Regions from separate parts of the Streptomyces sp. NPDC057302 genome, predicted to be linked through region 2. Evidence: riboswitches for the same ligand, from Rfam matches in the RefSeq annotation. Region 2 holds a riboswitch; each other region holds the start of a gene.
What was found. Region 2 has a riboswitch for cobalamin ahead of ACFUPX_RS17780 (energy-coupling factor ABC transporter permease). Riboswitches for the same ligand answer to the same signal wherever they lie in the genome.

Region 1: it holds a riboswitch for cobalamin, as region 2 does, so the genes downstream of both, ACFUPX_RS08670 (ABC transporter substrate-binding protein) here and ACFUPX_RS17780 (energy-coupling factor ABC transporter permease) in region 2, are expected to answer to the same signal.
Region 3: it holds a riboswitch for cobalamin, as region 2 does, so the genes downstream of both, cobN (cobaltochelatase subunit CobN) here and ACFUPX_RS17780 (energy-coupling factor ABC transporter permease) in region 2, are expected to answer to the same signal.
Region 4: it holds a riboswitch for cobalamin, as region 2 does, so the genes downstream of both, ACFUPX_RS36355 (ribonucleoside-diphosphate reductase subunit alpha) here and ACFUPX_RS17780 (energy-coupling factor ABC transporter permease) in region 2, are expected to answer to the same signal.

Annotation. Positions count from the first base shown of each region.
Region 1 covers NZ_JBHUZJ010000008.1:50,829-57,798, forward strand. Annotated here, with positions in the region: gene ACFUPX_RS08645 (gas vesicle protein) at 1-71, shown strand, start outside; gene ACFUPX_RS08650 (gas vesicle protein K) at 149-535, shown strand; gene ACFUPX_RS08655 (MFS transporter) at 564-1,796, opposite strand; gene ACFUPX_RS08660 (alpha/beta fold hydrolase) at 1,975-3,510, opposite strand; gene ACFUPX_RS08665 (sulfotransferase) at 3,683-4,714, shown strand; cobalamin riboswitch at 4,817-4,946, shown strand; gene ACFUPX_RS08670 (ABC transporter substrate-binding protein) at 4,997-6,559, shown strand; gene ACFUPX_RS08675 (ABC transporter permease) at 6,564-6,970, shown strand, end outside.
Region 2 covers NZ_JBHUZJ010000021.1:99,302-106,271, reverse strand. Annotated here, with positions in the region: gene ACFUPX_RS17805 (ABC transporter permease subunit) at 1-78, shown strand, start outside; gene ACFUPX_RS17800 (MDR family MFS transporter) at 369-1,661, shown strand; gene ACFUPX_RS17795 (energy-coupling factor ABC transporter ATP-binding protein) at 1,650-2,546, opposite strand; gene cbiQ (cobalt ECF transporter T component CbiQ) at 2,543-3,292, opposite strand; gene ACFUPX_RS17785 (energy-coupling factor ABC transporter substrate-binding protein) at 3,299-3,709, opposite strand; gene ACFUPX_RS17780 (energy-coupling factor ABC transporter permease) at 3,709-4,434, opposite strand; cobalamin riboswitch at 4,464-4,661, opposite strand; gene ACFUPX_RS17775 (bifunctional 2-methylcitrate synthase/citrate synthase) at 4,768-5,913, opposite strand; gene prpB (methylisocitrate lyase) at 5,930-6,835, opposite strand; gene ACFUPX_RS17765 (MmgE/PrpD family protein) at 6,835-6,970, opposite strand, start outside.
Region 3 covers NZ_JBHUZJ010000037.1:27,036-34,005, reverse strand. Annotated here, with positions in the region: gene ACFUPX_RS24615 (precorrin-2 C(20)-methyltransferase) at 1-330, opposite strand, end outside; gene ACFUPX_RS24610 (precorrin-8X methylmutase) at 327-953, opposite strand; gene cobG (precorrin-3B synthase) at 1,025-2,335, opposite strand; cobalamin riboswitch at 2,384-2,536, shown strand; gene cobN (cobaltochelatase subunit CobN) at 2,606-6,202, shown strand; gene ACFUPX_RS24595 (YceI family protein) at 6,295-6,948, opposite strand.
Region 4 covers NZ_JBHUZJ010000081.1:5,845-12,814, reverse strand. Annotated here, with positions in the region: gene ACFUPX_RS36355 (ribonucleoside-diphosphate reductase subunit alpha) at 1-2,015, opposite strand, end outside; cobalamin riboswitch at 2,149-2,286, opposite strand; gene mctP (monocarboxylate uptake permease MctP) at 2,405-4,054, opposite strand; gene ACFUPX_RS36345 (DUF3311 domain-containing protein) at 4,051-4,320, opposite strand; gene ACFUPX_RS36340 (YbdD/YjiX family protein) at 4,442-4,639, opposite strand; gene ACFUPX_RS36335 (carbon starvation CstA family protein) at 4,636-6,789, opposite strand; gene ACFUPX_RS36330 (GntR family transcriptional regulator) at 6,892-6,970, opposite strand, start outside.

The DNA.
Region 1 (6,970 bases), on a different contig from region 2:
TCGACCTCGTACGCATCAATCTTCGTGCAGTCATCCACTCGATCACCCCGGAGAACCCCGCTCCCTGGTGAAGGGCTCGTGCAGCCCACCAGACAGGAGGACACCCGTGTCCGCATCCCCCCGCCAAGACGGCGTACAGGCAACGGACTTGCCCCCGAAGGCCGGCGCAGACCTCCACCAAGTGGCACAAGCCGCGGCCAGCTCCTTCGGTCTCCTTCCGGCCCACCACGAGGACGAACCGGACCGCCGCAGCATCCCGGAACGCCTCAAGACCGATCCCGAGACGGTTGAGCGTGACCTCATCAAGCTGGTGCTCACCATCGTCGAGCTGCTGCGTCAGCTCATGGAGCGGACAGCACTGCACCGGGTGGACCAGGGCGACCTGTCGGAGCACCAAGAAGAACGCGTGGGTATGACGCTGATGATTCTCGAGGAGCGTATGGGTGAGCTCTGCGATCGGTACGGCCTGACCATGAAGGATCTCAATCTCGACCTGGGCCCCCTGGGCTCGCTGCTCCCGCCCGGATCCGATTAACCCGGCTGAGCCCGTGGAGCCGCACCGGTCAGCCAGGTGCGGCGCCGATCGCCGTGGTGCGCCCGGCCCGGGAGGCGGTAGCGGGCGCGCAAGCGGCGGCAACAAGCATCAGCAGCAGGACAGGAACCATCGCGGCGCGCAGCCCGTGGTGCTCGCCGAGGAAACCGAGGGCCGGCGGTCCGGCGAGGAGGGCGACGTAGCCGATCCGGGAGGTCAGCGCGACGCGGCCGGTGGCGTCCGGTCCGGATTCGCCCGCCGCGGAAAGGGCCAGCGGGAATCCGAGGGAGGTGCCGAGCCCCCACAGCAGCACGGCGCAGCCTGCCGCTACCGGAGAGTCCACGAAGGACACGAGAGCTATGCCGACGGTCGTCACCAGCGCGCCGCCGCCGAGCATCGCGGGCCGGCCGACCCGGGCGACCATGGGGCCGCCGGCGAAGCGACCGACCGCCATGGCGGCGGCGAAACCGGCGTACACCAACGAGCCGAGACCGGTGGGCATGTGGTGGCCGTCGACCATGAGGAGCGGCAGCCAGTCCGTGGCGGAACCCTCGGCCAGCGTCATGCCGAGGACCAGGCCACCGATGAGCAACAGCCGCAGGTCGAGGTACAGCCGTCGTTCCCGGACCTGTCCATCGGCGTCGTGTGCGGACGTGGTGTGGCCGTCCCCGACGCTGCGGCCGACACCGGGGCGCAGTCTTGGCACCGCGAAGGCGAACAGCGCGGCCACGAGGAGCAGCACGACCGTGAGATGCCAGGACACCGGGAAGTGGGCAGCGGCGCCGGCCACACCCAGGCCCGCCCCGACCACCGTGCCAAGGCTGTAGCAACCGTGCAGGGCCGGCAGTACGGGTCTCGCGAGCTCCCGCTCCACCCCGGCACCGTCAACATTGCTGGCCACCTCCGAGAGGCCCATGCCGGCGCCCAGAAGCAGCAGGCCGAAGGTCACCAGAGGTGCCGAGGAGGCCGCCGTGCCCAGGGCCATCGCGGTCACGCTGGCCAGTACGAGGGACATGCCGGAAAGGATGACGGGCCGCGTGGAGAACCGTGCCACCAGCGCACCGGCCACCAGGATGCCCATCATCGAGCCGATCGACATGCCGAAGAGCACCAGGCCCATCTCGGCGGTGGAGGCATCCAGCTGGTCCCGGACACCGGGGGTCCGGGTGACCCACGTCGCGAGCGACACACCGGGGATCGCAAAGCACAGCTGCAGTGCGACGCGGTGACGGGCTATCAGCTGGCTCGGGCTGACGGTGTCCATGAGGGCGCGAGCTTCCGGAGGCGAGATGGCGGGCGTATCCACGTACCCTAACCTCGCCCTGGCGCCGCCCGGTTGTGGTGATCACTTGGCACTCGTAGCGGAACTCGTATCGGCACTCGTATCGACCTGCACGGCACGGTCGCCGACGGAGCCGTTCGCGCAGCTTACGGGACAGCTCTCAGGCCCGGCAGGACACGTCGTGCCTGGGCAGTCTGCCGTCGGCGAGATAGGCGTTGACCTGCGCATCCGCGCATGCGTTGCCGTAATCGCCGTAGATTCCGTGCTGGTGGGCGCCGGGCAGGGTCACCAGGCGGGAACGGGACCACCGTTCACGGACCTGGCGTGCGCCGGAGTAGGTGGTGCGGGTGTCGCCCGTGGCATTGACCAACAGGGCCGGAACGTCGTTGTCGACCACGGTCGGCGCCTCCGCCGGAGCGTCCCAGAACTCGCACGCCGTGATGTTGTACGACAGAGGAGCGGCGAAGGGGTGCTTCTTGCGGCCGGCCTGGATGTCGCGCCAGTAGCTCTCGGTCCCACGCTTCGTCGCGACGTCTCCGCACAGGATGGCGGCCTGCGCGCTGCCCTGCTGCGAACCTGCCTCGGTGGTCATGGCTGCGAGCAGCTCGGACAGCCCCGCTCCCGGCTCGACGTGCTGTCCGTCGGCGGCGCGTGCGAGTGTTCGGGTCGCGGTGGCCAGCTCGGTCCGAGACGTGCCCGAGTCGCTGCCCAGACCGCTGAAGTGGACGAGGGGAACGAAGTGTTCGTCGACGCGGAAGTCACCGACCCGTAGGGGCTTTTCGGCCGCGGCCTGTCGTATGCCGCGCACGGTGGCCAGCACGGCGCCGGTGGTGCGGCCCAGGGCGAAGGTGTCGTGCCTGGCGGCGGTCCAGGCCGCCCAGGCGTGCAATGCCCGTTCGTTGGCATCCGTGGAGTCGGCGAGCAGGGTCTGGGTGTACCGGGCGGGGTCGATGACACCGTCCAGCACCATCCGGTCGGTCCGCCCGGGAAACAGCTCGGTGTAGACCTGACCCAGGTAAGTCCCGTACGAGTAGCCGAGGTAGGAGATCCGCTGCGCGCCCAGCGCGGCCCGGACGACATCCATGTCCCGGGCGGTGTTGCGGGTGGTGACATGGGGCAAGACGTCTGCGTTCGTCTCGCGACACCGCTTGGCCAGCTCGCGCTGACGGGCGACCGACTGCTTGAACCCGGCCCGGCCCTTGCCGGCCGAGAAGACTGTGGAACCGATGTCCCAGCCGCAGTTCAGCGGTGTGGAGCGGCCGACGAAGCGCGGGTCCAGGCCGATGAGGTCATACTTCCGAGCCACCTTCCCCATGGCCGCGCCGACCGTGAGCGGCATGTCGAGACTGGGCCCGCCCGGACCGCCGTTGTTGAGCATGAGGGGGCCCACGCGGTGTGCCGGATCGGTGGCGCGCAGGCGGGAGACGGCAATGGTCAGGGTTCGGCCGTCGAGATCGGAGTAGTCGAGCGGCACGGTGAGGTCGGCACACTGGGCGCCCGCGGCATCCAGCTTGTGCCCGGTGGTGTCGTCGGGGCCCAGCGCGCAGTCATGCCAATTGATGTCCTGGGCGTGGTACTGCCCGAGCCCCGATAATTCCTGGACTGGATCCAAGGCCGTGACGGGTGACGTTCCCGCTGCCATGGCCAGGATCGCGACGACGCCGACGGCCGCTTGCCTACCTCTGATGATCTGCATGTACCGCACGCTAGGCGCGTCATCGCCAGGTATCGCTGCGGGCACCCCCCGAGTCTTGCCTAGGGATAGCCCTACTGACGCATGCCACCTGTTGCGCCGGGCGCCGATGTGCTGAGGTGGGGAAAGCCCTGGAACAGCCGCCCTGTGCCCCCGGAGAGCGACCTTGCGCAGCTTGACGTTTGTCATCGGTACGGGCCGCAGTGGTTCCACCGCGCTGTCCCGCATCCTCAACTCCCATCCCGACGTGCTCAGTCTCAACGAGTACATGGCTTCGGTCGGTGACGTGGCCTTCCCCGAAGGCCGCGTATCGGGTGCCGAGTTCTGGGAGACCCTGTTCCGGCCCACCTCGTACTTCGCGAACATGATCCGCAGTGGGGTGCTGATGCCGGAGTTCCTCTACACCCGCAGTCCGGGGCGGTATCGGGCGGAGACCGACGGCATCCCCGCTCTCTCCCTCATGGTGCTGCCGCACCTCACCGATGACCCGGACGGCCTGCTCGACGAGATCGGTGCGGCGGTCGTCGGCTGGCCGGAGCGTGCCGCTGCCGCACATCACGAGGCGCTCTTCGAGCTGCTGGCCACACGGTTCGGCCGCACCGCGGTGGTGGAGCGCTCCGGTTATTCGACGGGCTGGGCGGCGGGGCTTCTCTCCGCCTTCCCGTACGCGAAGTTCGTGCACCTCTTCCGGGACGGCCCGGACTGTGCGCTGTCCATGAGCCGCCACCCCGGGTATCGCACCATCACTTTGCTGCGTGAGATCAGGGAACGGACAGGTGTCGACAACTTCGGCGACCTGACGGAGGAGCAGGTACGTTCCCTTCCCCCGGACCTGGCGCCCCTGCTCGAAGACACCTTCGACGCCGCACTCGTACGGGACCGCGAATTTTCCCTGCGACGGTTCGGCCGACTCTGGTCCGAACTGGTCGTCCAGGGCACGCAGTTCATCGGCAGCCTGCCCGAGGGTCGGCGCATGACGCTCGCCTACGAGGACCTGCTCGACACACCTCAAGAGGAACTCGCCCGTCTCGCCGCGTTCGTCGGGGTCGAACCGTCCCCGCGGTGGCTGGACAGCGCGTGTGCTCAGCTAGACAACAGCCGCCGCGGCTCCGCCCGCAAGCAGCTGTCGGCCGCGGAATTCCAGGACCTGAGGGACAGCTGTGCCGCGGGCACCCGAGCGCTGGAGGGGAAGTCGGCGGATGCGTGACGGCTCTGTCGTCCTTCAGGTCACCCGGGCCGATGGCCGGGAGGGGCCGGGGTGAGGTGCTCCTGGCGGCGTGCGCCACAATGAGCGCACGAGGCGACGGGGACCAGGAAGCCGGTGCGAATCCGGCGCGGTCCCGCCACTGTGACCGGGAAGCGATCCTCCCGCACGCCACTGACCGCGGTACGCGGCCGGGAAGGCGGAGGCGAGCGACGATCCGGGAGCCAGAAGACTGACCCGTCGCCGGTCCAACGTAGGGGCGAGGACACCCCGGAGAGGATCGATGTGACGACGCATGCCCGGACGGAGCCGGTGCGCGGATCGCAGCCAGGCAGGCGAGGTGTGCTGGCCGCCTCAGGCGCCCTGGCGCTCGCCGGGAGCGGCCTGCTCGCCGGCTGCGGCGGTGACACCAAGGACGGGGGAGGCAGCGACCGGTTCCGCGCCGCGTTCACGTCCGGCGGCTCGCAGGAGACCCTGGACCCGCACGTCGCACCGAACTTCGTCGACCAGGCCCGCGCCAAGGCCCTCTACGACACACTCGGTACGTACGCGGACGACATGTCGCTGCGCGAGAGGCTCGCGGAGTCATGGGAGAGCGACACCTCGGGGACCCGTTGGCGCATACGCCTGCGCAGGGCGACGTTCCACGACGGGAAGCCGGTCACCGCGAAGGACGTCCTGTACAGCTACCGCCGCGCCGCCGACCCCGAGACCGGATCGCCCTCGCAGGTACTGCTCTCAGCGATCGACTTCACCGCCAGCAAGGCAGACGGAACGCGGTCCGTCGTCTTCGTGCTGAAAGCGCCGAACTTCGAGTTCCCCACCGTCTTCGCTGGCCCCGGCACCGAGATCATCCCGGCCGGGACGACCGACTTCCGTAAGCCGGTCGGCTCCGGTCCCTTCACCTATGTGTCGTTCACCCCCGGCGGCACGGCCCGCTACCGGAGCTGGAAGGACCACTGGGACGGAGCCCCGCACATCGCCGAGCTGGAGATCGTCCCCGCCAACGAGGAGTCGGCTCGGCTCAACGCCCTGCTGTCCGGGCAGGTGCACTACGGTGCCGACATGTCCGGCTCCTCCGTGGAACGGCTGAAGAAGGACGGCTCGACGCGGCTGCTCACCGCGGAGCGGGCGACCACGCAGCAGCTGCTTCTGCGCACGGGACGCGCGCCGTTCGACGACTCCCGCCTGATCCGTGCCGTGCAGCTGGGGCTCGACCGTGAAGCGCTGGTGCGGATCGCGCTCGCCGGGCACGGCGAGGTGGGCAACGACCTGTTCGGCCTCGGCCTGCGCGGCTACCCCGAGGACCTGGAGCCCCGGGAGCGGGACGTCGACGAGGCACGGAGACTGGTGAAGGACGCCGGAGCGGACGGCCTGCACATCACCGTGGAGACCAGCTCCGTGGATGCCGCGTGGGAGCCCGCAGCTGATCTGATGGCACGCCAGCTGGCCGAGGTCGGGCTGAAGCTGAGGGCTAACACCCGCGCGTCCAGCACCTACTTCAGTGAGATCAGGACCAAGGGCGTCGCCGCGTTCAACACCACGTCCACCCTGCCGGTCTCCGATTTCCTGCAGCAGCGTGTGCGCGGCGGGGCCGCCCGTAACCAGACGCAGTACGCGTCGAAGAAGTTCGACGCGCTGCTGGACCGGGCCCGCACCAGCCGTGACGAGCAGGAGCGCCTCGGTCTCCTCTCCCGTGCCCAGAAGATCGCCCGTGAGGAGTCGGGGCTACTCGTGTGGGCGTTCTCCGACGCCAACGACGCCATCGCACGGTCGGTCAGCGGCCTGCGCGCCGCGCCCCCGAACTCACACGACTGGGCCCGCTTCGACCGGGTCCGCATCAGCTGACGACGTGCGCGGCTACGTTCTTCGACGCTTGCTGTTCGCTCTCCTGCAGTGCCTGGTGGTGCTGGTGGCCGTGTTCGCCGTCGGCTCGCTGCTGCCCGGCGACACGGCCGATGTGCTGCGCGGTGAACTGGGCACGCCCGAGCAAGTCGCCGCACTGCGTGCACAGTTGGGTCTCGACGAGTCGGCCTGGACCCGGTTCTGGCAGTGGCTGGGGCACCTGTTCACCGGAGATCTGGGCCACTCCCTGACCACCGGAGTGTCCGTCGGCGACGACATCGGCCGACGCTTGGGGGTGACCCTGTTGCTGGGTGTACCGGCGCTGGTGCTCGTCACTGTGCTCGCACCTGTGGTGGGCACCGTGTCGGGCCTGCGGGAGGGAAGCCGCGTCGATCGCGCCCTGAACACGGCCGC
Region 2 (6,970 bases):
CCGCCCAAGCCACCCCTCACACCTGACGCCCCGTCGGCGCCCCGAGAGTTGAGCGCAACGGGACCAGCCACGAGATGAGCCCCGGAGACCAACTGCCCCTGCTCGCGTGCCCCCAGCCGCGCACGAAGCGATACCGCCACTCGAACGAAGCGTCCGCTCCCGCCCGGGGGACGCCCACGACGGGGACGGCTACCTCATGAGTCCAGGTCTCCAACTGCCTCTGCCCACACGCCTCCTAGCCCGCACCGAAGCGACTCGCCCCCTCCACGAACACCCCTCCCCGAACTCCCAGCAACCACACACCCGCCCCACCCGGCCGACACACCCCCCGCGACACAGGAGCCGAGCATGACCGGCACGGGCACCCCATGAGCCCACGACGCCCACTCCCCCTGCCCGCACGCCTCTTCACCCGACCCGCCGAAAAGCGATCACCCCGCCGGCGGACCTGGGCGAACCTCTCCCCCCTCCTGCGCCTGCTGATCCTGACCCAACTCGCCTTCAACGTCGGCTTCTTCGCCGTACTGCCCTTCCTTGCCGAGCATCTGGGCGCGGCGATCGGCATGGCGGGCTGGCTGGTCGGGCTCGTCCTTGGGCTGCGGACCTTCAGTCAGCAGGGGCTGTTCGTCGTGGGCGGCGCCCTGACCGACCGGTACGGCGTGCGGCCGGTCGTGCTCGTCGGATGCGTGCTGCGGATCGCCGGTTTCGCCTGGCTCGGTTACGCGCAGCAGACCTGGTCGGTCATCGGGGCGGTGCTTCTCATCGGGTTCGCCGCCGCACTGTTCTCGCCCGCCGTGGAATCCGAGGTCGCGCGGCAGGCGGTGCTCTGGGAGGAGCAGGGCCACGGTCCGCGCACCCGCGTCCTGGCGCTGCTCACCGTGGCGGGCCAGGCCGGCGCGTTCCTCGGGCCGCTGCTCGGCGCGCTGCTGCTCTCCGTCGACTTCCGCACCGTCTGCCTCGCAGGGTCCGGGGTCTTCGTCCTCGTCCTGGCGGGGCACCTGTGGCTGCTGCCCCAGCGCATCCCCGGGCGGGAGCCCATCCGCGTACGAGGAGGCGTGGGCGACATGCTGCGCAACCGCCGGTTCCTCGCGGTGTGCGCCGCGTACGGCGCCTATCTCCTCGCGTACAACCAGCTCTATCTCGCCCTCCCGGCGGAGGTGGAGCGCACCGCCGGGTCGCAGGCGCCGCTGGCCTGGCTCTTCGCGCTCTCCTCGCTGCTCGTGGTGACCACGCAGCTCCCGGTCACCCACTGGGCCGCGGGCCGCCTCGACCAGCGGCGCTCGATGGCGGCCGGGCTCGTGCTCATCTCCGTCGGGTTCGCCGTCGTGGCCCTGGCGCGTCCGGCCGCCTGGACGGGCGCCGCCGGGCTGCTGCCCGCCGCCGCCTTCGTCGTCCTTCTCACGTTCGGCCAGATGCTGGTGGCCCCTGCCGCCCGCGCCTGGGTCCCCGATCTCACGCGCGACGGCAGGATCGGCCTCTACACCGGCGCCCTGTCCTCGGTCTCCGGTCTGATCGTCCTGGTGGGCAGCGCCGTGACCGGTTCGCTGCTCGACGCGGGGCTCCCGCCCTGGGTGCCGTGGCTCGTGCTCGCCGCGGTCCCGCTGCCGGCCGTGCTGCTCCTGCCCGGCCGCACCCCGGCCAGGGGTACGTCAGCCGGTTGACGCTCCGGGCATCGCCGGAGCCGTGAGGGCCGCCAGCTCCTCCGGGGTGCGCGGCCCGTCGCCCTCCCCGATCAGCAGGCCCTTGGTCCGCAGCAGCTCCGAGACGGCGATACCCCAGGGCAGCCGCAGGCCCGCCTGCGCCAGGAGTTCACGGTGGGCCAGCATCTCCGCGACCGGGCCCGCGCGCACCCCCGCCGGGGTGAGCAGCGCCGCGTCGTCGGCCCAGCGCAGGGCCAGGTCCACGTCGTGGGTGGCCATGACCACGGTCGTCCCCGCGTCCCGCAGACCTTGCAGGGTGGTCAGGAGGCGCTCCTGGCCGTCGGGGTCGAGCCCCGCGGTCGGCTCGTCGAGGATCAGTACGCGCGGACGCATCGCCACGGCTCCCGCGATGGCCGTGCGCTTGCGCTGGCCGTAGGAGAGCAGATGGGTGGGGCGGTCCGCCAGAGCGCTGATGTCCAGCGCGGCGAGCGCCTCGGCGACTCGCGCCCGCACCTCGCCGTCGGCCAGCCCCAGGTTCAGCGGCCCGAAGGACACGTCCTGCTCGACCGAGGCCGCGAACAGCTGGTCGTCCGGGTCCTGGACGACCAGCTGCACGGTGGTCCGCAGCCGGGTGAGCCCCTTGCGGTCGTACGTCACGGGGCTGCCCCCGAGCGTCAATCCGCCCTGATCCGGGCGGAGTCCGCCGCTCAGCAGCCGCATGAGGGTGGTCTTGCCGCTGCCGTTGCGCCCGAGCAGCGCGAGCGCGCGCCCCTCGGTGACGTCGAAGTCCAGGCCGCTGAGCACCGTGGGCCCTTCTTCGTACGCGTAAGAGGCGGCGCGCAGAGCGACCAAGGGCGCGCCCGCCGCTCGCTCGCGAGGAGCGTTCGGCTCGCTCGGCTCGCTCATGGAAGGAACCTTTCCAGTACGAGGGTGAGGGCCACCAGGCCCAGGAGAAGTACCGCGCTGACGGCCACGAAGCGCCGCGAGACCCTGGCGTCGGGCACGAGCACCCGCAGGGTCCCGTCGTAGCCGCGTCCGGCGAGCCCGGCCTGCAGCCGGGTCGCCCGGTCGAAGGCCCGTACGAACGCGGTGGCACCCAGGCCGCCCAGCGAGCGCCAGGTGGCGGCCCGGGTGGTGTGCCCGAGCCGCGCGGCCTGCGCCTGCCGGATCCTGCTCATGGAGTCCAGGAGCAGGAAACTCATCCGGTACATGACGAGGGCCACGTCCACGACCGGCGCCGGAACACCCGCCTTCACCAGGCGCGGCAGGAGATCCGACATCGGTGTGGTGAAGGCGAAGAGCAGGACGCCGAGCGAGGCCGCCGACGTCCGCAGGAGCAGACCGCCCGCCCGCGCGGGCCCACCGTCGGCGAGCGTGACGAACCCTTCGGGCGCGCCGAGTTGGACGATCAGGGTCAGGGCGCCGGTGACGCAGAAGCCGAGCGGTACGCGGTAGGCGCGCCACAGTTTGCGTGGCGGCACCCCCGCGGGTCCGAGCAGCACGGCGAGCGCGGCGATCAGCACCAGGGCGGCACCGGGCCAGGGCGGCAGCGAGACGGCAAGGACGGTGAGGCCGAGCCCGAGCACTGCCTTGTCCACGGGGTGACGGCGGCGCCAGCGACTGCTGTGCGCCGCCGCGTCGATGGGCAGCACGCCGGGTCAGACCTGCTCGGTCTCGGGCCTGGCGCCCTCCACATCAGTCAGCGCGTCAGCCCGCGCGTCAGCCCCCTCATCCGTGGACCGCTCCACGGTCGTCCCCTGCGACCGTTCGATCTCCGCGCCCTGACGGCGGCCCTTGCGCAGGCCGAAGTAGTACGCGAGGACGCCCGCGCCCAGCGCCGCCTGGAGGGCGAAGAGCGCCGACTCGATCTCCCCGGAGGGGGGTTCGTACAGCGGCGAGAACCAGGGTTCGTAGTCCGGCTTGATCTCGGTGATCGCGGTCTCCGCCTGGGCATCGGCCCCGGCGAACGGCTCCTTCTCGTCGTCGCCGAGACCGAGCGCCACCGGCAGCACCGCGAGCGCGGCGACGATGAGCAGGAGCAGTGTGTTGATCTTCGCGTTCCGGCTCATCAGGCGCTGGCCCCCGTCTCCGTCGTCGTCTCGGCCGCGGCCTGCTTCGTGGCCGACTTCTTGCCCTGCACCAGCACGCCGAGCCGGGTCAGCTCGCCCTTGCTGGACTGCACGAGAAGCCGCATCACCAGGACGGTGAGCAGTCCCTCGCTGATGGCGAGCGGGATCTGCGTGACGGCGAAGATGCCGCCGAACTTGCCCAGGGCGCCGATGAATCCGCTGCTGGGGTCGGGGAAGGCCAGGGCGAGCTGGACGCTGGTGACGCAGTACGTGGACAGGTCGGCGACGAACGCGCCGAAGAACACGGCCACCATGAGCGGCACGTCGTACCGCTTCAGGAGCCGGTAGACGGCGTATCCGGCCCAGGGACCGACGATCGCCATGGAGAACACGTTGGCGCCGAGCGTGGTGAGCCCGCCGTGGGCGAGCAGCAGGGCCTGGAACAGGAGCGTGATGGTGCCGAGCACCGTCATGATCGGCGGCCTGAACAGGATCGCGCCGAGCCCGGTCCCCGTCGGATGCGAGCAACTGCCCGTGACGGAAGGGATTTTCAGTGCGGAAAGGACAAATGTGAAGGCACCGGAGGCGCCCAGGAGCAGTGTGCTCTCCGGGTGCTCCTTGACCTCACGGGTCAGGGAGCGGACTCCGTGGACGACGAACGGCGCGGACGCTACGCCCCAGGCGATCGCGTGCGCCGGTGGGAGGAAACCCTCGGCTATGTGCATGGCTAAGCAGACCCTCTCCAGCACCTCGTGGATGGACAACGCGCCTTGGCCGGTCTCCTGGCTGACGGGTCGTACCGACCGGACTCCGCCTTCCCGGGTGCGTGTGCACCCAGTGGCTGCCGCGAGGGCTGGAGCCGGACTTCCCGATCACAGTGGCGAGGGCCGCACCGGCATCACACCGATTTCCCGTTCACCAAGGCGTGGTGACCTTAGTGCGCAACTGAGTTTCCTGACAACTTGCGGGACCGTCGCACCTGTGGCACGCGCGAGCGCACACCACCAGGGCGTACGCCCCTGGTCAGCGCGCGTGCCTCGGGTGGTGCGCGCCGGTCCTCAGAGGGTGGGGGGAACCGGTCGCCGGTCCGGTCCGGCGTAGGAGGCGAGGGGGCGGATGAGTGCGTTGTGGGCGAGTTGTTCGGTGATGTGCGCGGTCCAGCCGGTGACGCGGCTCATCACGAAGATGGGCGTGAAGGCGGGGATGTCGAAGCCCATGAGGTGGTAGGCGAGCCCGGCAGGGTAGTCGAGGTTGGGGTGGATGCCGCTGCGGGCGATCATGGCGTGGCGCAGGGCCGCGTGCAGGCTCGCGAGCCGGGTGACTTCGGGGTCGCCGGCGAGTGCGACGAGCCGGTCGGTGGCCTCCTGCATGACGGGGACGCGCGAGTCGCCGTGCCGGTACACGCGATGGCCGAAGCCCATGATCTTGCGCTTCGCGGCCAGGGCCTCGTCGAGCCATTCCTCCGCCCGCAGCGGGTCGCCGATCTCGTTCAGCATTTGCATCACCGCTTCGTTGGCACCTCCGTGCAGGGGTCCCTTGAGGGCTCCGACGGCGGCGGTGACGGCGCTGTAGAGGTCGGAGAGGGTGGACGTGACGACGCGCGCGGTGAACGTGGAGGCGTTGAAGCTGTGTTCGGCGTAGAGGATGAGGGAGATCTCGAAGCAGCGGACCACTTCGGGCCCGGGAACCCGGCCGAAGCACATGTGGAAGAAGTTCTCCGCGTAGCCCAGGTCCGGGTCGGGCTGGAGGGGGGCGAGCCCGCGGCGCCTGCGGTGGTCGGCGGCGACCACGGTCGGCAGCTTCGCCAGGAGTGCGAGGGATTTGGTGTGGTTGGCGGCCGATGTGCCGTCGTCCTCCGCGGGGTCCTCGGCGCCGAAGAGGCTGACCGCGGTGCGCAGGACGTCCATGGGGTGGCAGGTCTCGGGCAGCCGGGCCAGGAGCTCCGCCGTCGTGCGGTCCAGGGGGCGCAGGGCGCGTTCGCGGGCGCGGAACTCGCGCAGCTGGACCGCGTCGGGGAGCTCGCCGTGCCGGAGCAGATGGGCGACCTCCTCGAAGGAGCAGCGGGCGGCGAGGTCCTGCACGGGGTAGCCGCGATAGGTGAGGGAGTTGGTCTCCTGGATGATCGTGGAGATCTCGGTGGTGTCGGCGACGACACCCGCCAGGCCTCGGCGTACGTCCGGCTGTGCGGGGGTGGCGATGGGCATGATCTTCCTCACGTGGTCAGCTGCCGGGCGGCAGGGTGAAGTCGAAGACGGCCGAGTCGAAGGCCGCGTAGTCCGCGTAGCCGAGGACTTCGTAGAGCCGGGAGCGGGTCTGCATGCGCCCGAGGAGCGACTCCTGGGTGCCTTCGGCGGCGAGGGTCCGCAGACCGTCCTCGACGGCGCCCATCGCGAGCCGGAACAAGGTGACGGGGTAGAGGGCGATGTTGTAGCCGAGGCCCTCCAGGGCGGCGGCGGTGAGCAGCGGGCCCTTGCCGAACTCGGTCATGTTGGCGAGCAGCGGTACGCCGACGGCCTCGCGGAAGGCCGCGAACTCGGCCTCGTCGGCCAGGGCTTCGGGGAAGACGGCGTCGGCGCCCGCGCCGACGTACGCCTTGGCCCGCTCGATCGCCGCGGCCAGGCCTTCGACTCCGCGTGCGTCGGTGCGGGCGATGAGCAGGAAGCCGTCGTCACGCCGGGCGTCGGCCGCGGCCCGCACGCGCCGCACCATCTCGTCGCGCGGCACGAGGGTCTTGCCGTCGAGGTGTCCGCAGCGCTTGACGCCACTCTGGTCCTCAAGGTGCAGCCCCGCGAGACCGGCGTCCTCGAAGAGCTGCACGGTGCGGGCGGCGTTGACGGGGGCGCCGAATCCGGTGTCGGCGTCGGCGATGACCGGCAGGTCGGTGACGCGGGTGATCTGCTGGGCGCGTCCCGCGATCTCGGTGGAGGTGGTGAGCCCGATGTCGGGCAGGCACAGTTCGGCGGCGAGGACGGCGCCGGAGAGGTAGCAGGCTTCGAAACCGTGCTCCTCGATCAGCTTCGCCGAGTACGGACTGATGGCCCCCGGCATCCGCAGCAGCCGCCCCGATGCGAGCTGTTCGCGCAGGGCCCGGCGGCGTCCGGCCGGGGTGGTGCGGGTGTGCGGCATCAGAACAGGCCCTTCGGGAGCCGCGCGTCGTACGCGGCGACCGCACCGGTGTCGACGGCCGGGAAGAGCTCCCCGAGCCCCGCCCCGTCCAGCCCGGCCAGTCGGCCTGCCGCGGCCAGGAAGGCGTCCTGCCCG
Region 3 (6,970 bases), on a different contig from region 2:
GAGGACGGCCACCGTGCGTCCCGCGTCGAGGTGCACCGCCAGGCGGGCCGCGGCCTCGGTGTAGAAGTCCTCCATCGCGCCGCGGTAGCCGCCGGGATGGTCGGTGGTCTCCGTGGTGAGGGGGTAGACCAGCGCTTCCTCGATGTGGTCGGCGCGCAGGTGCTCGGCCGCGATGGACCGCGCGATCGACCGGCCGTGCCGGGCGCTGTGATAGGCGACGACATCGGCCTCGGCGATGACCTGCACCGCCCGCAGGGTCATGAGGGCCGGATCGCCGGGCCCGAGGCCGACACCGTAGAGACGGCCCGTCTTGTGCTCGCTCACGCTCATTCTTCCTCGCTGGCGATCGCGTTGAGTGCGGCTGCCGCGATGGCGCTTCCGCCCCGGCGGCCCCGCACGATCATGTGTTCCAGGCCGGAGGGGTGCGCGGCCAGGGCGTCCTTGGACTCCATGGCGCCGACGAAGCCGACCGGCACACCGATGACGGCGGCGGGGCGCGGCGCCCCCTCCTCGATCATTTCGAGCAGGCGGAACAGCGCGGTGGGCGCGTTGCCGACGGCTATCACCGCGCCTTCCATGCGATCGCGCCAGAGTTCCAGGGCGGCGGCGCTGCGGGTGGTGCCGAGCTTCGCCGCGAGATCGGGGACCGCCGGGTCGGACAGGGTGCACACCACGTCGTTGTCGGCGGGCAGCCGCTTGCGGGTGACGCCGCTGGCGACCATGGCCACGTCGCACAGGATGGGCGCGCCGGCGCGCAGGGCCTCGCGGGCGCGGGCGACCACGTCCGGGGTGAAAGCGAGGTCGCGTACGAGGTCGACCATGCCGCAGGCGTGGATCATGCGGACCGCGACCTGGCTCACGTCGGCGGGCAGGCCCGACAGATCCGCCTCCGCGCGGATCGTGGCGAAGGACTGGCGGTAGATCGCCGGTCCGTCCTTCTCGTACTGATGCACAGTGCGTTCGCTCTCTTGATAGGGCAGGGGACGGTCAAGTGTTGCAGGGTTGTTCATGTGTTCATGCGTAGTCAGCCGCGGGCCGCGGCCACAGCGGCGGCCAGCGCCGCGCCGGGGCTGCCGGGGATGCTCGCCGGAGCGTCCCGTTTCCCGCCGTGTACGCGGGAGATCTGGTGTCCCTCGGGAGTGGCGACGACGTCGATCCACTCCCCGTGGGGATGTCCGCACCGGCGCTCGCACCCGGACCAGTACACGGGCAGCGCCCCGACGGGCCCCAACGCCGCTTGCGCCGTGCCGCGTACGTCGTCCAGGGCCTTGGCGCAGCCGGGCCTGCCGATGCAGGCCCCCACGCCGGTCCAGGGGGAGTCGGACGCGGTGATGAGGCCGAGGGCCCCGAGATCCGCCAGGAGTTGAGCGGCCGCTGTCCGCCCGACTCCCGGCAGGACGACTCCGCGCCAGGGGGTCAGCCGCAGCTCGCCGCTGCCGTGGTGGCGGGCGATGTCCGCCAGTGCCGTCCACTGGGCCGCGCCGACACTGCCCAGCGGCAGGCCGACGGACAGCGCGGCCGTGTCGCGGGGGCCGGGCACGACGCCGAGGGCGGGCCCGGCCGCGTCCTGGGGAAGCGGAACGGTGATGCGGGTGGGGGCGAAACCGGCCTGCCGCAGGCGGAGCTGGACCGCGTCCAGGAGGGGGCCGACGCCGCCGGGCAGATCCGTCACCCGCCAGGAACTCGCGTCGGGCGCCTGCTCCAGGAAGGCCTCGGCCGCGATGAGCGCGGCTTGTGGTGCCCGCGCGGCAGGGATCAGGACGGCGTCGTCCGCCGGACCGATCCGCAGCAGGGCCTGGTCCTCGCCCCGCGCCGTCAGGGTCACGTCGCCGCCGAGGGCCGCCACGTCGCCGCGGCCGTCGTCGAGGGCGAACAAGAACCTGCCGGACAGGGCGGTGGCCCGGTCGCTGGCGCACAGCAGCTCGTCCAGGACGGCCGGCCACGGACGGATGTCCCGCTCGCCCAGACCGTCGAGACCCGAGAGCGGAGAGGCCACCACATTGCGCACCCGCTCATGACGTTCCGAGGGCAAAAGCCCCGATTCGGCAAGCATGCGGGCCAGTTCGCTCCCGCGGTCCGCACGCAGCCCGCGCAGCTGCACATTGCCCCGCGATGTGAGATGCAACTCCCCGTCTCCAAGACGCTGGGCCACATCCCGCAGTACGTCCGCCTGCCCGACGCTCAGCAGACCGCCGGGGACCCGGACGCGGGCCAGGGCCCCGTCGTCCGCCCGGTGCAGCCGCAGCGTCCCGGGGCATGCGTCGCCGCGGCCGCGGGCAGACTCGTCTCCCGAGAGCGCGGGCTGGGGGACCGATGGGGGCATGGCGGCGAGCATACCGACCCATCGCACCAGGTCCGCCTGCCCCCCAGCAGATGATCGGCCCTTAGTATTCCTGGTGACGGGCCAGCCGGCCCGTCGTCGCCACAGACGGCGACAAGGGGAGGAAGCCCGGTGCGATTCCGGCGCGGTCCCGCCACTGTGAGCCCGGTGCGCATGCCGGGTGAGTCAGGAACTCCCTTCCCCGAGCTCTCGTCCGCTCGAGCAGGGGAAGACGCCATCGACACCACCCGGGGCGTGGACACCCCGAGGAAGGCCCGACGCCGCATGATCCTGCTCCTGTCGACGTCCGACACCGACCTGCTCAGCGCCCGCGCCGCCGCCGGCCCGGTCGACTACCGCTACGCGAACCCCTCCCGGCTCCCGCTCGAGGACCTTCCGCAGCTCCTGGACGGCACCGACCTGGTCGTCGTACGCCTCCTCGGCGGCGTGCGCGCCTGGCAGGACGGCCTCGACCAAGTCGTGGCGACCGGACGGCCCGTGGTCGTCCTCACCGGCGAACAGGCCCCCGACGCCCAGCTGATGGCCGCGTCCACCGTGCCGATCGGCATCGCGGCCGAGGCCCACGCCTACCTGGCCCACGGCGGCCCCGGCAACCTGGAGCAGCTGGCCCGGTTCCTCTCCGACACCGTCCTGCTCACCGGCCACGGCTTCGAGCCGCCCGCCCCCGCGCCCTCGTGGGGCCCGCTGGAGCGCACCGCACGCCAGGTCGAGGGACCGACCGTCGCGGTGCTCTACTACCGCGCCCACCACATGAGCGGCAACACCGCCTTCATCGACAGCCTGTGCCGCGCGGTCGAGGACGCGGGCGCGCGCCCGCTGCCGCTGTACGTCGCCTCGCTGCGCACCCCCGAACCCGAACTCATCGATGAACTGCGCGCCGCCGACGCGATCGTGACCACGGTCCTCGCGGCGGGCGGCACGCGGCCCGCCGAGGCCTCTGCGGGCGGTGACGACGAGTCCTGGGACGCCGGAGCCCTCACCGGACTCGACGTACCCATCCTCCAGGCGCTCTGCCTCACCAGCTCGCGCACCGACTGGGAGGACAACGACGAGGGCGTGTCGCCGCTGGACGCGGCGAGCCAGATCGCGGTCCCCGAGTTCGACGGCCGCCTGATCACGGTGCCGTTCTCCTTCAAGGAGATCGACGAGGACGGACTTCCCGCGTACGTCGCCGACGCCGAGCGCGCCGCCCGCGTGGCCGGCATCGCCGTGCGGCACGCGCGCCTTCGCCACATCCCGGCCGCCGACAAGCGCATCGCCCTTGTCCTGTCCGCCTACCCGACCAAGCACTCCCGGATCGGCAACGCGGTCGGCCTCGACACCCCCGCGAGCGCCGTCTCCCTGTTGCGCCGACTCCAGGCCGAGGGATACGACTTCGGTACGGAGGAGGTGCCAGGCCTCGCCTCGGGTGACGGCGACGAGCTGATCTACGCGCTGATCGAGGCGGGCGGCCACGACCAGGAGTGGCTCACCGAGGAGCAGCTGGCCCGCAACCCCGTCCGCATCCCGGCGGCCGACTACCGCCGCTGGTTCGCCACGCTTCCCGCCGAGCTGCGCGAGTCCGTGGAGCAGCACTGGGGCCCCGCCCCCGGCGAGATGTTCGTGGACCGGTCGAGCAACCCTGAGGGCGACATCGTCCTCGCGGCCCTGCGCCGCGGCAACCTGCTCATCCTCATCCAGCCGCCGCGCGGCTTCGGCGAGAACCCGATCGCGATCTACCACGACCCCGATCTGCCGCCCTCGCACCACTACTTGGCCGCCTACCGCTGGATCGCCGCCTCCGCCGACGACAACGGCTTCGGCGCCGACGCGATGATCCACCTGGGCAAGCACGGCAACCTCGAATGGCTGCCCGGCAAGAACGCGGGCCTCTCCGCCGCCTGCGGCCCCGACGCCGCCCTCGGCGACCTGCCCCTGATCTACCCGTTCCTGGTCAACGACCCGGGGGAGGGCACGCAGGCCAAGCGGCGCGTGCACGCCACCCTCGTGGACCACCTCGTACCGCCGATGGCCCGCGCCGACAGCTACGGCGACATCGCCCGCCTGGAACAACTCCTGGACGAGCACGCCCAGATCGCCGCGATGGACCCGGCGAAGCTGCCCGCGATCCGCGCCCAGATCTGGACCCTGATCCAGGCCGCCAAGCTCGACCACGACCTGGGGCTCGAAGACCGTCCCGAGGACGAGGGCTTCGACGAGTTCATCATGCATCTCGACGGCTGGCTCTGTGAGATCAAGGACGCCCAGATCCGCGACGGCCTGCACGTCCTGGGCGGCGCCCCGGCCGGATCCGACCGCGTCAACCTGGTCCTCGCGATCCTGCGGGCCCGGCAGATCTGGGGCGGCACGGCGTCGCTCCCCGGCCTGCGCGAGGCGCTGGGCCTCGACGAGTCGGCGGCCACCCGCACCACCGCCGACGCGGTCGAGGAGAAGGCCCGCGCCCTGGTCCAGGCGATGGAGGACGCGGACTGGGCCCCGGAGGCCGTCGCCACGGTCGCGGCGGGCCACCCGCAGGCCGTCGCGGACATCCTCGCCTTTGCCGCCGGCGAGGTCGTGCCGCGCCTTGCCGCCACGACCGACGAACTGGACCACGCCGTCCACGCGTTGGAGGGCGGCTTCGTCCCCGCGGGGCCCTCGGGCTCCCCGCTGCGCGGCCTGGTCAACGTCCTGCCGACCGGCCGCAACTTCTACTCCGTCGACCCCAAGGCGGTGCCCTCGCGCCTCGCCTGGGAGACCGGCCAGGCCCTGGCCGACTCCCTCCTGGAGCGCTACCGCACCGACAACGGCGACTGGCCCACCTCGGTCGGCCTCTCCCTGTGGGGTACGAGCGCGATGCGCACCGCCGGTGACGACATCGCCGAAGCGCTCGCCCTCCTCGGCGTCCGCCCGGTCTGGGACGACGCGTCGCGCCGTGTCACGGGCCTGGAGGCGATCCCCGCGGAAGAGCTCGGCCGCCCGCGCATCGACGTCACCCTGCGCATCAGCGGCTTCTTCCGCGACGCCTTCCCGCACACCATCGGCCTCCTGGACGACGCCGTGCGCCTGGCCGCCTCGCTGGAGGAGCCCGACGAGGCGAACTTCGTCCGCGCCCACACCCAGGCCGACCTGGCGGCCCACGGCGACGAACGCCGCGCCACCACCCGCATCTTCGGCTCCCGCCCCGGCACGTACGGCGCGGGCCTGCTCCAGCTCATCGACTCCCGCGACTGGCGCACCGACGCCGACCTCGCCGAGGTCTACACGGTGTGGGGCGGCTACGCCTACGGCCGTGAGCTCGACGGGCGTCCGGCGCGCGAGGAGATGGAAACCGCGTACAAGCGCATCGAGGTCGCGGCGAAGAACACCGACACCCGCGAACACGACATCGCCGACTCGGACGACTACTTCCAGTACCACGGCGGCATGGTGGCCACGGTCCGCGCGCTGAAGGGCCGCGCCCCGGAGGCGTACATCGGCGACTCCACCCGCCCCGAGACGGTGCGCACCCGCACGCTGGTCGAGGAGACCTCGCGCGTGTTCCGTGCCCGCGTGGTCAACCCCAAGTGGATCGAGGCGATGCGCCGCCACGGCTACAAGGGGGCCTTCGAGCTCGCCGCCACGGTCGACTACCTCTTCGGGTACGACGCGACGACGGGCGTGGTCGCCGACTGGATGTACGACAAGCTCACCGAGACGTACGTCCTGGACCCGACCAACCGTGAATTCCTCCAGCAGGCCAACCCCTGGGCCCTGCACGGCATCGCCGAGCGCCTCCTGGAGGCCGAGTCCCGCGGCATGTGGGCCAAGCCCGACCCCGCGGTGCTGGAGGCCCTGCGCCAGGCGTACCTGGAGACGGAAGGCAATCTGGAGGGCGAGGACTGAGGCCCCGCCTCGCGGCGCGGCGAACGACGACGAAAGGGAGGGCCCCGTCCCGGCACCGGGACGGGGCCCTCCCTTTCCGTGCGGAGGACCGGCTACGCCTGGGGCGTGGACCGGATCGCGGAGATGTCGAACTGCAGCCGGACCTTCTCGCTCACCATGGCCCCGCCCGTCTCCAGCCGCTGGTTGTAGACCAGACCCCATTCGGTGCGGTCGATGGTCGTGGTGCCGTCGAAGCCCGCCCGCTCGAAGCCGAACGGGTCCACGACCGAGCCGAGGTAGTCGAGCTGCAGCTCGACGGGCCTGGACACACCGCGGATGGTGAGGTCTCCCGCCATGCGGAAGGTCTCCCCGCCCTCGTGGATCGTCGAGGTGCTGCGGAAGGACATCTCCGGGTGGCGGCGCGCGTCGAAGAAGTCGGGGCCTATGAGGTGCGTGTCCCGCTGTTCCACACCCGTGTCGACGCCGGCGACCCGGATGACGATCTCGGCCCGCGACTCGGAGGGCCTGGCGCCGTCGAAGTACAGCGTGCTGTCGTAGTCGGCGAAGGCACCTCGCACCGTCGTGACCATCGCGTGCCGCACGGAGAACCCGATGCGGCTGTGCGGGCGGTCGATGGTCCACTGCCCGGTCAGCGCACGGAGCGCCGGGTCGAGCTCGGCGCCGGAGGCCGCGGGAAAAGGCGAACCGGGGCCGGCGGACGGCGTCGGCTCGAGGGTCGCGGTCTGGCGACGGCTGAAGATACCCATGATGTCGTCGTCTCCTTGGATT
Region 4 (6,970 bases), on a different contig from region 2:
GTCTGCGCGTCCCAGACGCCGAGCCGTTTGAGCTCCTGCACCAGGTAGGCGTTGACCTGGAGGAACTCGCCGGACAGCGTCTCGCGCTTGAAGAGGTTGGAGACCTGCGGCTCGATGCACTCGTACACGCCCGCGATGGACGCGATCGTGGCGGTGGGCGCGATCGCGAGAAGCAGCGAGTTGCGCATGCCGGTCACGGCGATACGTTCCCGCAGCGCGGCCCAGCGCTCCGGCCAGGTCAGCTCGACGCCGTAGTGGTCGGGGTGCAGGACGCCGCGCGCGGTGCGGGTCTTCTCCCAGGCGGGGACGGGTCCGTTGCGCTCGGCTAGGTCGGCGGACGCCTCGTACGCGGCGAGCATGATCCGCTCGGCGATGCGCGTCGAGAGGGCGCGCGCGGCAGGGGAGTCGAAGGGCAGCTTCAGCTGGAAGAAGACGTCCTGCAGACCCATCGCGCCCAGGCCCACCGGACGCCACCTGGCGTTCGAACGGCCGGCCTGCTCGGTCGGGTAGAAGTTGATGTCGACCACGCGGTCGAGGAACGTGACGGCGGTGCGTACGGTCTCGTCGAGCCGCTCCCAGTCGATGTCACCCGCGGCGGTGTCCACGAAGGCGCCGAGGTTCACCGAACCCAGGTTGCAGACGGCCGTCTCCCCGTCGTCCGTCACCTCCAGGATCTCCGTGCAGAGGTTGGAGGAGTGGACCGTGTGGCCGGGCTCCGCCGTCTGGTTGGCGGTGCGGTTGGCGGCGTCCTTGAACGTCATCCAGCCGTTGCCGGTCTGCGCCAGGGTGCGCATCATGCGGCCGTACAGGTCGCGGGCCGGGATGGTCTTGCGGGCGAGCCCGGCGGCCTCGGCCTTGCGGTACGCGGCGTCGAACTCGTCGCCCCACAGGTCGACGAGCTCGGGCACGTCGGCGGGGGAGAACAGCGACCAGTCCTGGCTCGCGGCGACCCGGCGCATGAACTCGTCCGGGATCCAGTGCGCGAGGTTGAGATTGTGCGTGCGCCGCTGGTCCTCGCCCGTGTTGTCGCGCAGCTCCAGGAACTCCTCGATGTCGGAGTGCCACGTCTCCAGGTAGACCGCGGCGGCGCCCTTGCGCCGGCCGCCCTGGTTCACGGCGGCGACGGAGGCGTCCAGGGTCTTGAGGAACGGCACGATGCCGTTGGAGTGGCCGTTCGTGCCGCGGATCAGCGAACCGCGGGCGCGGATGCGGGAGTACGAGAGGCCGATGCCGCCCGCGTGCTTGGAGAGGCGCGCGACCTGGTGGTAGCGGTCGTAGATGGAGTCCAGCTCGTCCAGCGGGGAGTCGAGGAGGTAGCAGGAGGACATCTGCGGGTGCCGGGTGCCGGAGTTGAAGAGCGTCGGCGAGGACGGCAGGTAGTCCAGGCGGCTCATCAGGCGGTACAGGGAGGCGACTTCGTCCACCGCGCGCAGGCTCCCGTCCTCCGCCAGGCCGCTCGCGACGCGCAGCATGAAGTGCTGCGGGGTCTCGATGACCTGCCGGGTGATCGGGTGGCGAAGCAGATAGCGGCTGTGCAGGGTGCGCAGGCCGAAGTAGCCGAAGCGGAAGTCCGCGCCGTCCTGGAGGGCGTCCTGGACGAGAGCGTCCAGGTGTTCGGCGTGGTCGACGACGAACGCGGCGGTGCGGTCCGCGATCAGGCCCTCGCGGTGCCCCACGGCGACCGAGTCGGAGAAGGAGCGCACGCCCTGCGACGCGGCCTCGTCACGGATGCTGAGGCTGAGGAGCCTGGCCGCGAGCTGCGAGTACGTCGGGTCCTCGGAGATGAGCCCCGCGGCGGCCTCGGTCGCCAGCTCCCGCAGCTCCGCTGTGCTCTCTGCGTCCCCCCTGGCCGAGCGGCCACGCAGCGCGGCGGCCGCGACTCTGCCGGGGTCGGCGTCGGGGAGGTCGGCGGTGAGGTCGGTCAGGGTACGCAGCAGCGCGGTTCCTGGGCCGTCGGCGGTCTGCTGACCGTCGGTGGTCTGCGCTGACGCAGGTTCGGCTGGCGCGATGGTCACGGAGCACTCCCTCGCTCGGCTCGGAGCCTCGGGGAGGGGAGGAGTGACACACGGGGGCGCCCAGGGCAGGGCTGCGCTCCGCGTCCACCAGCCCATTCCACGAGGCCCGGACGTCGTTGGCACCCGGACCGGTCGGAACGGGCGCGCTGCCGACAGGTCTTCGGACTAGAGAGCACGACAAATGCGTACTCATACACCGTTGCGGGACAGTTCCGGACTTGCACCGGATTCCCCTGCGGCGACAGCGAGCACGAGCATACATCTTGTGCTGGCTCTGAGTGGCAGCCCCATATCTTGTGTCGGGGTGCGTCGCAGTGCATGAGAACGGGCCGCCGGATTCCTCCGGCGGCCCGTGTGGCGTACGTAGCGGGACGTACGTGGCGGAAGGGTCAGTGCCCGCCCGGCGCCCCCACCGTGGCCGGCGGCAGGTCCTCCACGACGCCCGGGTCGCCCGCGTCCGCGGTGTAGTCCCCGGGAGAGGTCTCGTCGATGCCGTCAGGGGCCTTCACGGCGCGCAGGACGAACGTCATGACCACGGTGACCACCACGTTCAGGACGAACGCCGTGAGGCCGATGTAGCCGATCTCGCCGATGCCGGGGATCTCGTCGGACGAGCCGCCGAAGTGCTTCTGCGTCGGCGAGGCGACCCCGTACGCGGCGACCGTTCCGTAGACCATGCCGACCGCCCAGCCCGCGAGCAGCGCCCACCGGTGGAACCACCGCGTGAACAGGCCGCCGACCAGTGCGGGCATGGTCTGCAGGATCCAGATGCCGCCCAGGAGCTGGAAGTTGATCGCGACCGTCTTGTCCATGGTGAGGACGAAGGCCAGCGCGCCGACCTTCACCAGGAGCGAGACCAGCTTGGAGATCTTCATCTCCTGTGCGGGTGTCGCGTCCGGCTTGAGGAAGTCCTTGTAGATGTTCCTGGTGAAGAGATTCGCTGCCGCGATCGACATGATGGCGGCCGGTACGAGCGCGCCGATGCCGATCGCCGCGAACGCGACGCCGGTGAACCAGTCCGGGAACATCGTCTCGAACAGCTGCGGGATCGCCAGCTGCCCGTTCTCCACCTTGACCCCGGCCGCGATCGCCATGAAGCCGAGCAGCGCCAGCAGGCCCAGCATCAGCGAGTAGAGCGGCAGGATCGTGGTGTTGCGGCGGATCACGTTGCGGCTCTTGGAGGAGAGCGTCGCCGTGATCGAGTGCGGGTACATGAACAGCGCGAGCGCGGAGCCGAGCGCGAGCGTGGCGTAGGTCCACTGCCCCGTGTGGCCCGGCGCGAGGCCCGCGACGGGCTTGCCCGCCGCCTCGTTCGCCGACGAGAACTTGTCGTTCGCCGCCTGGAAGATCTCGTCGAAGCCGCCGAGCTTGATCGGGATGTAGATGATCGCGACGGCGATCACGAGGTAGATCAGACCGTCCTTCACGAACGCGATCAGCGCGGGGGCGCGCAGACCCGACGAGTACGTGTACGCGGCGAGCACCGCGAACGCGATCAGGAGCGGCAGGTCCTTGACGAACCAGTTGGTGTCCGGACCGCCGCCGACGCCCATGACGTCGAGCACGGCCTGGATGCCGACCAGTTGGAGCGCGATGTACGGCATCGTGGCGAGGATGCCGGTGACCGCGACGGCGAGCGAGAGCCCCTTGGAGCCGAAGCGCCCGCGCACGAAGTCCGAGGTCGTCACGTACCCGTGCTTGTGCGAGACCGACCACAGGCGCGGCAGGAAGGTGAAGATCAGCGGGTAGACGAGGATCGTGTACGGCACCGCGAAGAAGCCGGCCGCGCCCGCCGCGTAGATCGCCGCCGGGACGGCGACGAAGGTGTACGCGGTGTAGAGGTCGCCGCCGAGCAGGAACCACGTGACCCAGGTGCCGAACGAGCGGCCTCCCAGGCCCCATTCGTCCAGGCTCTCGGTCTCGGCCTTGCGCCAGCGCGCGGCCAGGAAGCCCATCGCCGTGACGGCGGCGAAGAAGAAGATGAAGACGGCGAGGGCGATGCCGTTGACGCCGCCCGTGTCCGCTGCGAGCTCGTTCATCGGGTCGCACCCCCCTGGGCCTGCTCGGCCTTGCGGGCGCGCTGGTCACGCTGCCACAGTTTGTAGGCGATCATGGTGAGAACGGTGGATATGAGCACCCACAGCATCTGGTACCAGTAGAAGAACGGGATGCCGATGAAGGTCGGTTCGACCTTCGCGTAGGAGCCCACCCAGAGCATCGCCACGAACGGCGCGACGAGACAGAGGGCAATGACCACGCGGACCGGCGTGATCACCGGTCTGCTCACTTCAGGCGCATCTGACACTTCGCGGCTCCGCTCCCTCGCTTATCCCACCTTTAACGTGCGGGAAATCTAGGCGAGAGGATTGATCTATGGAACCCCCGTCCGGATACCGGACGGGTCGCGATGCCCTCGTCGTACCTGCTCAGCAGCAGCGGAACCCCTGTCGGGGGTCGGACTCCTGCCGGTCCGTCCGCATTCGCTCGAACTCCCTCCGGGAGGGCACGGATGCCCCGGGATGCGTCTTGCGCGTGTGCGCGACATAACGGTCGTACGCGGACTCGTCGGTCAACTCCCGCGCGTACCACCGCACCCAGCGCAGCCCGCGCAGCACCCACGTCATGACGGGACCTGCGCGTCGTCGGAAGCCTCCGTCTTCGCCGCCGCCAGTTCCGCCTTCTCCTGCGGGGTCGCGATGAGCCCGGCGGGCGCGGTCAGCTTCGACTCGACGTACTCCGCCTCGCTCAGCCTGGACGAGCGCGGGTCGCGGACGTGCTTCACGCAGATGCGGGCCGCGTCCGCGATCACGACGACGATGAGCAGGGCGAGCGCGGCCGACAGGACGCCGTCCACCGTGGAGTTGGTGACGACGGTGTGCATGTCGTCCATGGACTTGGCGGGCGGCAGGATCTTTCCGTCGTCGATCGCGTCCTGGTAGATCGAGCGCTGTTTGAAGAAGCCGACGCGCGGATCGCTGGAGAACACCTTCTGCCAGCTCGCGGTGAGCGTGACCGTGGCGTCCCAGACCAGCGGAACGCCGGTGATCCAGGCCCACTTGAGGCGTCCCGACTTCACCAGGAGCGTCGTGCAGACGGCGAGCGCGACCGCCGCGAGGAGCTGGTTGGAGATGCCGAAGATCGGGAAGAGCTGGTTGATCCCGCCGAGCGGCTCGTGCACGCCCACCCACAGGAAGTAGCCCCACAGGCCGGTGACGACCGCGCTCGTGATGATGAGTCCGGGCTTCCAGCTGACCCTCTTGAAGGGCTTGTAGACGTTCCCGAGCATGTCCTGGAGCATGAAGCGGCCCACGCGCGTGCCCGCGTCGAGCGCGGTCAGGATGAACAGCGCCTCAAACATGATCGCGAAGTGGTACCAGAACGCCTTCATGGAGCCGCCGGTGACCTTCGAGAAGATCTCGGAGACGCCGACCGCGAGCGTGGGAGCGCCGCCGGTGCGCGAGAGCAGCGAGGACTCCTCGACGTTCTTGGCGGCCTGCGCCAGGTCCTCGGGGGAGATGGAGTACCCGAAGCCCGCGACCGCCTGGGACGCGGCCTGGACGTTGTCCCCGATGACGCCCGCGGGCGCGTTCATCGCGAAGTAGAGCCCCGGATCGATGATGCTCGCGGCGACGAGCGCCATGACCGCGACCGCCGACTCCATCAGCATGGAGCCGTAGCCGATCATCCGGATCTGCGTCTCCTTCTGGACCATCTTCGGCGTCGTGCCCGAGGAGATCAGCGCGTGGAAGCCGGAGAGGGCCCCGCAGGCGATGGTGATGAAGACGAAGGGGAAGAGCGATCCCGCGAAGACGGGGCCGTCGCCGCGCGAGGCGAAGTCGGTTACCGGGTCCATCTTCAGCGTCGGCAGCGTGACGACGACGCCGATCGCGAGCAGCAGGATCGTGCCGATCTTCATGAACGTGGAGAGGTAGTCGCGCGGCGCGAGCAGCATCCACACCGGCAGGATCGAGGCGATGAATCCGTACGCCACCAGCCAGATCACCAGCGTCGACGGCGCGAGCGTGAAGGTGTCGGCCAGCGACGACTCGGCGACCCAGCGCCCGGCGACGAGCGCGAGAAGCAGCAGCGTGATCCCGATGAGGGAGACCTCGCTGACCCGCCCTGGGCGCAGGATGCGCAGGTAGAAGCCCATGAACAGCGCGATCGGGATGGTCATCGCGATGGAGAAGGTGCCCCACGGCGAGTCGGCGAGCGCGTTGACGACGACGAGCGCGAGCACCCCGAGCAGGATGATCATGATGGCGAAGGCGGCGAGCAGCGCGGCGGCCCCGCCGAAGGGGCCGATCTCCTCGCGCGCCATCTGGCCCAGCGACTTGCCGTCACGCCGCGTGGAGAAGAAGAGGACGACCATGTCCTGCACGGCACCGGCGAAGATCACGCCGACGATGATCCAGATCGTGCCCGGCAAGTACCCCATCTGCGCGGCCAGTACGGGCCCGACCAGGGGGCCCGCGCCCGCGATCGCCGCGAAGTGGTGGCCGAGCAGGACGCGGCGGTCGGTCGGGTGGAAGTCGATGCCGTTGTCGAGGCGCTCGGCCGGGGTGGCCCGGTTCTTGTCGACCTTCAGGACGCGGTCGACGATGAACTTGGAGTAGAAGCGATAGGCGATGGCGTACGAGCCGAGAGCCGCGGCCACCATCCAGGCGGCCGACACCTCCTCGTCGCGCGAGAGCGCGAGCACGGCCCAGCCCGCGGCGCCCACCAGCGCGACGAGGGTCCAGATGACGATGGATCGGGGATTCGCTGTGCGCACCGGGTCGTCCTCCCGTTCATCATGCGATGACGGGAGGAACGTAGAGCAGCAGGGGGACCCCGCGCCAGACCCCGGAAGGGGGTTGGTCCCCGGGGAGGCGGGTCAGTCCGTGGGGCGCTTGAGGCGTGCCACGAATTTGTAGCGGTCGCCGCGGTAGACCGAACGCACCCATTCCACCGGC